Regions from separate parts of the Bacillus sp. LQ16 genome, predicted to be linked through region 2. Evidence: predicted binding sites of a transcription regulator. Region 2 holds the regulator's gene; the other holds the start of a gene.
What was found. The regulator NrdR, encoded in region 2, represses ribonucleotide reductase genes. The targets are predictions, from matches to a motif close to AACACNATATATNGTGTT.
Positions count from the first base shown of each region.

Region 1: AC3EMB_RS17575 (anaerobic ribonucleoside triphosphate reductase) is a predicted target of NrdR. The motif match lies at 1,548-1,565, and genes of this name have one in related genera.

Region 1 is NZ_CM173491.1:3,517,386-3,523,057, reverse strand. It holds gene AC3EMB_RS17590 (acyl-CoA thioesterase) at 1-361, shown strand, start outside; gene AC3EMB_RS17585 (HesB/YadR/YfhF family protein) at 388-678, opposite strand; gene plsY (glycerol-3-phosphate 1-O-acyltransferase PlsY) at 786-1,382, opposite strand; gene AC3EMB_RS17575 (anaerobic ribonucleoside triphosphate reductase) at 1,608-3,464, shown strand; gene nrdG (anaerobic ribonucleoside-triphosphate reductase activating protein) at 3,461-3,913, shown strand; gene AC3EMB_RS17565 (response regulator transcription factor) at 3,932-4,609, shown strand; gene AC3EMB_RS17560 (S1C family serine protease) at 4,813-5,672, shown strand, end outside.
Region 2 is NZ_CM173491.1:4,462,772-4,468,443, reverse strand. It holds gene mutM (DNA-formamidopyrimidine glycosylase) at 1-180, shown strand, start outside; gene ytaF (sporulation membrane protein YtaF) at 253-885, shown strand; gene coaE (dephospho-CoA kinase) at 937-1,539, shown strand; gene AC3EMB_RS22550 (glyceraldehyde-3-phosphate dehydrogenase) at 1,649-2,677, shown strand; gene speD (adenosylmethionine decarboxylase) at 3,068-3,451, shown strand; gene nrdR (transcriptional regulator NrdR) at 3,735-4,196, shown strand; gene AC3EMB_RS22535 (replication initiation and membrane attachment family protein) at 4,349-5,672, shown strand, end outside.

The sequences.
Region 1 (5,672 bases), 950 kb from region 2:
TGTTTACCATTCAAACTACTTAGTGTGGCTTGAGTTAGGTCGCACGAAACTTATACAAGATTTAGGTTTTTCATATGTTGAAATGGAGAAAGAAGGAATTATTTCTCCTGTGTTAGATTTACAAATTTCATACCGTAAAGCGATGCGTTACGGAGAAAAAGCAATCGTAAAAACATGGGTAGATACTGTGAGCCCACTTCGCGTTGTATATGGATATGAAATATATAATGGTGATGGTGAACTTTGTATTACTGCAAGTACGACGAATATTTGTGCGAAAAAAGAAGGGTTCCGCCCTGTATCATTTAAAAAGTTATATCCTGAGTGGTATGCGAAATATGAGGAAATTAAGAAAAAATAAAAAAGCGTGGCAGAAGCCACGTTTTTTTATTTTTCATAATTAAATTGTGGGAAGTCGTCACCTTCGTTAAGTGTAACAGATAAATTATGTCCATCGAAGAACCATTCATCATCGCCTTCAATAAAGAAGTTAATACCTTCTTCTTGAATTTGAACAGCAGGATGTGCAGGATCATCTTTACGAATACCTAAAGAAAGTCCTTTTTGCACAGTACTGCAACCACCGTATTGTACGAAAAAGCGTAGTGTTTCATTTGATTGTAAGTTTAATTCATTTTTATACCATTGTGCTGCTTCTTTTGTTACGGAAAGATTCATGTATAGTTCCTCCAAATTATGTTGCTTTTCTTTAGTATAAAAAATAACGCAAAAAGACGCTATTAATATGCTTCACGTTTTCTTTTTGCGTTATGTGGGTTACGATCTTATTTTTGCTTTTTTGAAAAGTTTGCTTTTGGTTCAGTTTTATTTATAATTCGTCCGATATTTGCACGGTGTTTATAAATAACCATACCTGCTAATAAACACATCGCAATAATGAAGATTTTATCCCCGCTAACAATGGATGCAATAACAGCAACAACTGCTGTTACCATAGAAGAAAGTGATACGTATCTTGTTGTAAATAAAAGGGTGAAAAATACAACAGCCAATATTGCAAAAACAACTGGTGAATAGCATAATAGCACCCCAGCAGAAGTTGCAACTGCTTTACCACCACGGAATTTCGCGAAGATCGGGTAGACATGTCCAAGAACAGCCGCTAACCCGAACCATAGTGGGTGAATATCTAATCCGAAAATCATTGGTAGACTTGTTGCTAATGTCCCTTTTAAAATGTCAGCAATTGTAACGGTAAAACCTGCTTTTTTCCCTAATGTACGGAATGTGTTTGTTCCGCCTAGATTACCGCTCCCGTGCTCACGAATATCGATTCCGTAGCCAATTTTTCCAACAACTAGTGCAAATGGAATCGAGCCAAGCAAGTAGGCAACGATAAATAAAAGATATGTAGTAACCATAAGTTCAGTCTCCTTTATTCAAATGTGTTGATAAAGGGTAAAAAGAGTTTTTCCCGTATATTGTACCATACATTTGTAAAGAGCACATTTCTTTTTTGTAAATGAAAAATTCATTATTTCGTGAAAAAAATTTCACAGTAATGTTACATTTCTCACAGAAACAGCAAGACTATATGTAGTAACATTTTAATCAAAAGACAACAACATATTGGTGGAGGGTTATAAATGTTACAAAATAATACACGTGGAGAAGAATTAATGAAAGTGTTCGAGACGATAGTCCACGGCAATGAACAAGATTTAATGCAAGAAAATGCAAATGTAGACGGCCGCTCTCCAATGGGTGTAATGGGAACGTTCGCATCTGAGAGTGCAAAATATTATGCTGTTGAGAATTTATTGTCAGATCAAGTGAAAAAAGCGATAAATGAAAATATATTATATCCACATGATTTAGATTTTTATGCGACAGGAACGACGACTTGTTCGCAAATTCCGTTAGCGCAAATGCTTGCTAACGGTTTTCATACTGGACATGGACATATGAGACAACCACAAGACATTAAAAGTGCATTGGCTCTTTCGTCTATTATTTTTCAAGCGAATCAAAATATGCAGCATGGCGGTCAATCGTTTGCACTCTTTGATATTGATTTAGCACCTTATGTACGAAAAACAATTGAGAGACATAAAAAACGATTACAATCATATCCGCTTACGAAAGAACAAATAGAAGAATTTGCATGGAAAGAAACGGAAAATGATACGTATCAAGCGTGTGAGGCTTTCGTTCATAATTCGAATAGTATGCATAGTAGGGGCGGAGGACAAGTACCGTTTATTTCTATTAATTACGGAACAGATACATCAAAAGAAGGAAGAATGTTAATTAAACAACTATTAAAAGCAACACAAGCTGGACTTGGTAAAGGAGAGACACCAATTTTTCCGATTCAAATTTTCAAGATGAAAAAAGGTGTGAATTTTGAAGAAAGTGATCCGAATTACGATTTATTTGAATTAGCATTAGAGACAACTGCAGAGCGATTATTCCCTAACTTTTCATTTTTAGATGCTCCGTTTAATGCAGTGCATTATGATGGAAGACCAGAAAGTGAAGTATGTTACATGGGATGTCGTACCCGTGTTATGTCTAATATACATGGAGAAGAAACAGCGATTGGTAGAGGGAATTTATCATTTACGTCTATCAATTTAGTGAAATTAGCGTTAATTAGTGGTTCAAAAGAAGCATTTTTTGAAGCGCTAAACTACTATTTAGATTTAGGAATTAAGCAGCTATTAGAAAGATTTGCGTATCAATGTACGAAGCGAGCAAGAGATTTTCAGTTTTTATATTCACAAGGTGTATGGCGTGGTGGAGAAACATTGCATCCTGAAGACTCCGTAGCCTCGATTTTAAAACAAGGGACGTTAAGTGTTGGTTTTATCGGTCTTGCGGAATGTTTAGTAGCCTTAACAGGAAAGCATCATGGGGAAGATGAAGAATCATGGAAACTTGGGTACGAAATTATTTCCTTTATGAGAGATAGAATGGATAAAGCGACAGAAGAACATCAACTGAATTTCTCAGTAATTGCAACTCCAGCAGAAGGATTATCAGGGAAGTTTGTGAAAAAAGATAGAGAAGAATTTGGCGTGATTAGCGGTATAACGAACCATAATTACTATACGAATTCATTCCATATTCCAGTTTATTATAACATTCAAGCGATAAATAAAATCCGTTTAGAAGGTCCGTTCCATGCTCTATGTAACGGGGGACACATTACGTATATTGAACTAGACGGAGCAGCAATGCATAACAAAAAGGCATTAAAACAAATTGTACAAGCTATGGCAGAACATGGCGTTGGATACGGTTCAATTAATCATCCTGTTGACCGTTGTAAGTGCTGTAGTTATCACGGGGTTATTGGGAATGAATGTCCAAGTTGCGGGAATGAAGATGAGGCTAATATAGAAAGAATTCGCCGTATAACAGGCTATCTTGTAGGAGATATGTCAAAGTGGAATAGTGCGAAACGTAGTGAAGAGATAGATCGGGTGAAACATAAATGAAAGTGATGAATATTATTCATGATAGTGTAGTAGATGGAGAAGGATTGCGGACAGTCGTGTTTTTTGCGGGCTGTCCGCATCGTTGCGTTGGTTGCCACAATCCGAAATCGTGGAATATTTGCAACGGAATGGAAATGACAGTAGAAGAAATTGTGAAAGAGATTGCAAGTAATCCATTAACTGATGTAACATTTTCAGGTGGAGATCCATTTTTTCAAGCTGCTGAAGTGAAAAAGGTAGCAAAAATCGTGAAAGATTTGAAAAAAAACCTATGGATGTATACAGGTTATACGTTAGAAGAGATACAGAGTTCTCAAAATAATGATATGATAGAGTTGTTACATTATGGGGATGTTTTAGTCGATGGAAGGTTTGAAATTGAGGAAAAAGATTTAACACTTCCATTTCGCGGAAGCTCCAATCAACGTATTATTCGATTGAAAGAGTAAAAAGGCGGGATAGATTATATGAACAAAACAGTATTGCTTGTTGAAGATGAAAGAAGATTACGTGAAATTGTTAGTGATTATTTTCGTAATGAAGGCTTTGAAGTAATCGAAGCAGAAGATGGAAAAAAAGCGTTAGAGTTATTTGCAGAGCATGAAATTGATTTAATTATGTTAGATATTATGTTACCGGAAATAGATGGATGGTCTGTTTGTAGAAGAATTAGAAAAGAATCAGCAGTACCAATTATTATGTTGACAGCACGTTCGGATGAGGATGATACATTGCTAGGTTTCGAATTAGGTGCAGACGAGTATGTAACGAAACCATTTAGCCCGAAAGTATTAGTAGCTCGTGCAAAGACGTTATTGAAACGTGCGGATGGTGCGGTAGGAGTAGCGGAAGAAAATGCTATGTCTTTAGCTGGAATAGAAGTGAATCGTCTATCTAGAACTGTTTTAGTAGATGGAGAAGAAATTATATTGACACATAAAGAATTTGAACTTCTTGTGTATTTAATGGAGAACAAAGGAATTGTGTTATCACGTCAACATTTATTAGACCAGTTATGGGGATATGACTATTACGGTGATGACCGAACGGTTGATACCCATATTAAAAAACTTCGAAATAAGCTAGGAGATAAAGCGAAGCATATCGGTACTGTTATTCGAGTTGGTTATAAATTTGAAGAATAATCTAGAACGATTTGTGTAATTTAGCCTAGGGAAATGGCAATTTTATACTCTCTTTTGAAGGTAGAATGTACAAAAAATACTTTTCTTGTCTACAATGTTAGATAGGAGTATTTTTTTAATTGGATTTCACGATGAGTTCACAAGAAGGACACAAAACGTGACTATACTGAAAATACGAATTCACCAGAGAGGGGAAATAAAACATGGGATATTACGACGGACCAAATTTAAATGAAGAGCATAGTGAAACGAGAGAAGTGAGAAAATCAGGTAGTAAAAAAGGCTATTTCTTCACAGGTTTAGTGGGAGCTGTAGTCGGAGCGGTTTCGATTAGTTTTGCAGCACCATATATGCCATGGGCTCAAAATAATGGAGCACCAGTATCATCATTTAGTTCGGATTCAAAAGTAGAAGGTACTGTAGTTCCTGTTGTAAATAAAGCGAAAAATGAAACTGATTTACCTGGTATGATTGAAGGAGCGAAAGACGTTGTTGTAGGTGTTATTAATATGCAGCAAAGTGTTGATCCATTTGCAATGCAACCGACAGGTCAAGAACAACAAGCTGGTTCAGGATCAGGTGTTATTTATAAAAAAGCAGGAAATAAAGCATATATTGTAACAAACAACCACGTAGTAGATGGTGCAAATAAACTTGCTGTAAAACTAAGTGATGGTAAAAAGGTAGATGCAAAGTTAGTAGGGAAAGATCCTTGGTTAGATTTAGCTGTTGTTGAAATTGACGGCTCTAATGTGAATAAAGTTGCAACTTTAGGTGACTCAAGTAAAATCCGTGCGGGTGAAAAAGCAATTGCAATCGGTAACCCACTAGGATTTGATGGAAGTGTAACGGAAGGCATTATTAGTAGTAAAGAACGTGAAATTCCAGTTGATATTGATGGCGATAAACGACCAGATTGGCAAGCACAAGTTATTCAAACAGATGCAGCGATTAACCCAGGTAATAGTGGTGGTGCATTATTTAACCAAAATGGTGAAATAATTGGGATTAATTCAAGTAAAATTGCACAGCAAGAAGTTGAAGGAATTGGATTTGCTATTCC
Region 2 (5,672 bases):
GGCGGAAGTACAATTCGAACGTATATCAACTCACAAGGGCAAATTGGTTCGTTCCAAGAACTCCTAAATGTATACGGAAAAAAAGGAGAACCGTGTGTAACTTGCGGTACGATATTAGAAAAAACAGTTGTTGGCGGAAGAGGAACGCATTACTGCCCAATTTGTCAGCCAAGAATATAGAAAAGAGATAACATCGGATAGGCATTTGTCATATACATACAGCAGAGCTATGTATAAGGGAGGAGCTTACCGATGTACCTTTATTTATCTCTTATTTTATTAGCTTTTACATTAAGCTTAGATAGCTGTAGTGTAGGGCTAACATATGGTTTAAGAAGCGTAAGAATTCCACTAAGATCAATTATAATTATCGGAATGTGTTCAGCGGCTGTTATGCTTGTTTCAATGGGAATTGGACATATGATCGCGAAAGTATTTTCACCTGTTATCGCAACGCGTATCGGTGGGCTTGTTCTTATTGGAATAGGGATTTGGGTATTGTATCAATTTTTTCGAAGTGAAAAAAAAGAAGAACCGAAGCAAGAGGAGAAGGTCTGGAAATTAGAGATTGCCTCGCTAGGGCTAGTGATTCAAATTTTACGGAAACCGACTGTAGCAGATTTTGATAAATCAGGCACCATTTCTGCAGGAGAGGCATTGCTTCTTGGTATCGCTCTTTCTGTAGACTCATTTGGTGCCGGAATTGGTGCATCTTTATTAGGGTATGCACCCGCTATGATGGCGATATTAGTTGCGATTATGAGTTCTTTGTTTTTATTTATTGGAATGAAACTTGGAACGGTTTTATCGAATATGAAGTGGTTACAAAAATTTACATTCCTGCCTGGGGTATTACTCATTATAATTGGAATTTGGAAAATGTAAGTATGGGCGTGGAACATTAGTTTCGCGCCTTTTATTATGAGGAGGCTTATTATGACAGTAGTAATTGGATTAACAGGAGGCATTGCAAGTGGAAAAAGTACAGTATCTCAAATGTTTCGTGAACTGAGCATACCGGTTATTGATGCAGATATTATTGCACGAGAAGTTGTAGAGCAAGGAAAACCAGCATATAACAAAATAGTAGAAGTATTTGGAACGGAAGTGTTACAAGAAGATGGAGAACTAGATCGTCCAAAACTGGGAAGTGTCGTTTTCTATAATGAAGAAAAACGATTGCAGTTAAATAAAATTGTTCATCCTGCAGTGCGTGAGGAAATGAATAGGCAAAAGGAGATGTACATAAAAGAAGATATGCAAGCGGTTGTGTTAGATATTCCTCTCTTATTTGAAAGCAAATTAACAAGTCTTGTTGACCGCGTTTTAGTTGTAGCAGTTAAGCCGCATACGCAATTAGAGCGTTTAATGAAACGAAATAACTTTTCAGAAGAAGAAGCAACAGCTCGTATTCAATCTCAAATGCCGTTAGAAGAAAAAGTGAAAAATGCAGATGAAGTGATAAATAATGATGGCACAATTATGGGAACGAAAACACAATTGCAGGTAATTTTAAAGAAGTGGAACATTATTGACTAAAAAATTGTGAAATTAATGAAAATGCTTAGTGACATATCTCCTTTTTGTGTTATACTATTATTGGGATTGGAGATAAATAGTATAACGCATTCAAGGGGGATAACATATTATGACTCGTGTGGCAATTAATGGATTTGGACGTATTGGGAGAATGGTATTTCGTCAAGCAATAAAAGAAAGCGCATTCGAAATTGTAGCAATCAATGCAAGCTATCCATCTGAAACGTTAGCACACTTAATTAAATATGATACAGTTCATGGCAAGTTTGACGGAACAGTAGAAGCATTTGAAGATCACTTATTAGTTGATGGAAAAATGATTCGCCTTTTAAACAACCGCGATCCAAAGGAATTGCCTTGGACAGATTTAGGTGTTGAAGTTGTAATTGAAGCAACTGGTAAATTTAATTCGAAAGAAAAAGCAATTCTTCACGTTGAAGCTGGAGCGAAAAAAGTTATTTTAACAGCGCCTGGTAAAAATGAAGATGTAACAATTGTAGTTGGTGTGAATGAAGACCAATTAGATATTACAAAACATACTGTTATTTCAAATGCATCTTGTACAACAAACTGTTTAGCGCCTGTTGTGAAGGTGTTAGATGAGCAGTTTGGAATTGAAAACGGTTTAATGACGACAGTTCACGCTTATACAAATGACCAAAAAAATATTGATAACCCACATAAAGATTTAAGAAGAGCACGTGCTTGCGGACAATCAATCATTCCGACAACGACAGGTGCTGCGAAAGCGCTAGCAAAAGTTCTTCCGCACTTAAACGGAAAACTTCATGGTATGGCACTTCGTGTACCAACACCAAACGTGTCTCTTGTTGACTTAGTAGTAGATGTAAAACGCGATGTGACAGTTGAAGCTATTAATGATGCATTCAAAACTGTTGCAAACGGTGCGTTAAAAGGTATTGTAGAATTCAGCGAAGAGCCTTTAGTATCTATCGACTTTAATACAAATACACATTCAGCTATTATCGATGGTTTATCTACAATGGTAATGGGTGATCGTAAAGTGAAAGTACTTGCTTGGTATGATAACGAGTGGGGCTACTCTCGTCGTGTTGTAGATCTTGTAACGTTAGTTGTTGAAGAGTTAGCGAAACAAGAAAATGTGCAACACATTTAAGTGAATAAGGGAGGAGAGGGCAAGGCAATATTTGCCCTCTTTTTTTATTTTTTTCTGAAAAGGAAAAAAATTATATAAGTATATTTTAAAAAGTGGACATACCACGAAACGTTGTGATTACTGCATTTGTGAATCGTTTATTTTTTTTAGGGAAAAGTAAAGAGGAAAATATGACAGAAAATCGAAAAAACTGTTGTTGCAAAATGAAAATAAACAAAGTATACTAACACTCGTAAACTTAAGAGCTGAGGTACGTAGTCACTACTTAAAGGGTTAGGACCTCTCTGGACTAACTTTCCCCCGTGGTAGTGGAGCAAGCCAAATTGCAAATTAGTTTTCAATTCGAACAGTTAGAATAAATTTACAAGGGGGAACTGTAGAATGGATACTATGGATACGATGGGTCGTCACGTGATTGCTGAACTTTGGGATTGCGATTTCGACAAGCTTAATGACATGCCGTATATTGAACAATTATTTGTGGATGCAGCACTAAGAGCTGGTGCTGAAGTGCGTGAGGTTGCTTTCCATAAATTTGCACCACAAGGTGTAAGTGGAGTAGTAATTATCTCAGAATCACATTTAACAATTCATAGCTTTCCGGAGCACGGTTACGCAAGTATTGATGTTTATACTTGTGGGGATCGTATTGATCCAAATGTTGCTGCAGAATATATTGCAGAAGGTTTAAACGCGAAAACGCGTGAGAGCATCGAGCTTCCTCGAGGCACTGGTAGCTTCGAAATTAAGCAGAGAGAAACAAAAGCTCTTTAAAAAAGAACATAATTGATTTAAAATGTAAAGAGGTGTATAATGCACCTCTTTTTTAGTTTATAAAAAAGGAAAAATATAACGTACTCGTTAGTTGAATACATTGGACTCTTGCAAATGAGGTAGTGCCTTATATACCATCTTATTTTTAAGTATGAGATGATAAAGTGATGCGCTGAAACTTAAAGTGGTAAGAGAGTTAGAATGAGTTATATAATATTGTATATATATTTTAGGTGAATTGAGTAGAGAAAAATAAAGAGTATAGTGTAAAGGAGTGAATGAATTGCGTTGTCCATCCTGTTCTCATAATGGTACAAGAGTGTTAGATTCGCGTCCGGTAGACGAGGGGCGCTCTATTCGAAGAAGAAGAGAGTGTGAAAGTTGTTTAAGTCGCTTTACGACCTTTGAAAGGGTAGAAGAGTCACCTCTTATCGTTGTTAAAAAAGAAGGCACACGAGAAGAGTTTAATAAAGAAAAGATTTTACGCGGTTTAATTAAAGCGTGTGAAAAAAGACCAGTATCTTTAAGACAATTAGAAGAAGTAACACAAAGCGTGGAACGTGAACTGCGTAATTTAGGTATATCAGAAGTGAAAAGTGATATGATTGGTGAAATTGTTATGGAAGAACTTCGCGATATTGATGATGTTGCTTATGTACGTTTTGCTTCTGTATATCGTCAATTTAAAGATTTAAATGTATTTATTGAAGAATTAAAAGATATACTGCAAAAAGAAAGAGAGTAGAAGTTGTATTTTATTCTCTTTACATACCGTAAGTAATAGGATAAGAGAGCTAGAAGCGAAAGCTAATAGCTCTTTTTCACTAAGAATTTATATAATGAAGATAGAAGGAATGAAGTAGAGGATAGATTGGATGAGAGAAAGGAAAAGCAAGAATGGAAAAACAGTCATGGATGGAGCTATTGCCGATTGATCGTTATAAAGTAAGTGCGAAAGGGCTACTGCATAATTACGACCGAAAAGTATTGACGATGTTGTATCAGCCGTTAATAGGTAGTAGAGCTTTTAGCTTATACATGACACTATGGGGGGAGCTAGAGCAAGATCGTGTATTTGGAAAAGAGAATACACATCATTCCCTTATGGTGACTATGCAAATGCAACTTCCTGAAATATATGAGGAACGAGTAAAGTTAGAGGCAATTGGGCTTTTGAAGGTATATATTAAGAAAGAAAAAGATATTCGAATGTTCATATATGAGTTGCAACCACCTTTATCTCCGAAGCAGTTTTTTGATGATATTGTTTTAAGTATCTTTTTATACAATCGATTGAGTCGGACAAAATATAATCAAGTAAAGCAATATTTCTTAGAAGAAGAATTTGATTTTGCTTCTTATGAAAATGTTACGCGCTCTTTCAATGATGTGTTTGGTTCGTTTAATCCAGGACAGCTTGAGCATGCGCAAGAAGACCTTCGTATTCCAAAAACGACAACTATGCCAAGTAACGAGAAGGGAGACGCTCCGAAAGTTTGGAATGATTTCTTTGATTTCTCTTTATTTGTAGATGGATTGTCCGCTCTTGTTCCTAAAAAGGCGATTACAGATCAAGTAAGAGACTGCGTTATAACACTTGCTTACGTGTATGGTGTAGATGTGTTATCGATGCAAAATATCGTTCTTGGTGCGGTGACAGAGATGCAAACAATTGATATGGAAAGGCTTAGAAAAGGAGCGCGCGATTGGTATCAATTTGAAAATGGTCAAGCATTACCGGTACTAAGTGAAAGAGTACAGCCTCATGCTGCACGTACGATGAAAGAGAAAGAGCCTTCATCACAAGAGGAGATGTTAATAAAGCAGCTAGAGGAAATCTCGCCAAAACAACTATTGAAAGAGATTTCTGGTGGTGCAGAGGCAACGAAAGCGGACTTGCAAATCGTTGAAGATGTCATGATTAATCAAAAATTGACACCAGGAGTTGTGAATGTACTTATTTATTACGTTATGCTACGCTCAGATATGAAACTTGCGAAAACGTATGTCGAGAAGATTGCTGGGCATTGGGCACGTAAAAAGGTCGGTACAGTAGCGGACGCGATGGCGTTAGCGAAAGAAGAGAACCGTCAATATCAAGAGTGGGCTGAGACGAAGAAAAAAGGCCGTACGGCGAAGAAAACGGTACGAAAAGAAATGGTGCCAGATTGGCTTAAGGAAGAAGAGCCGAAAGAACAAGAGAAAGAAACGGCGAAGAAAG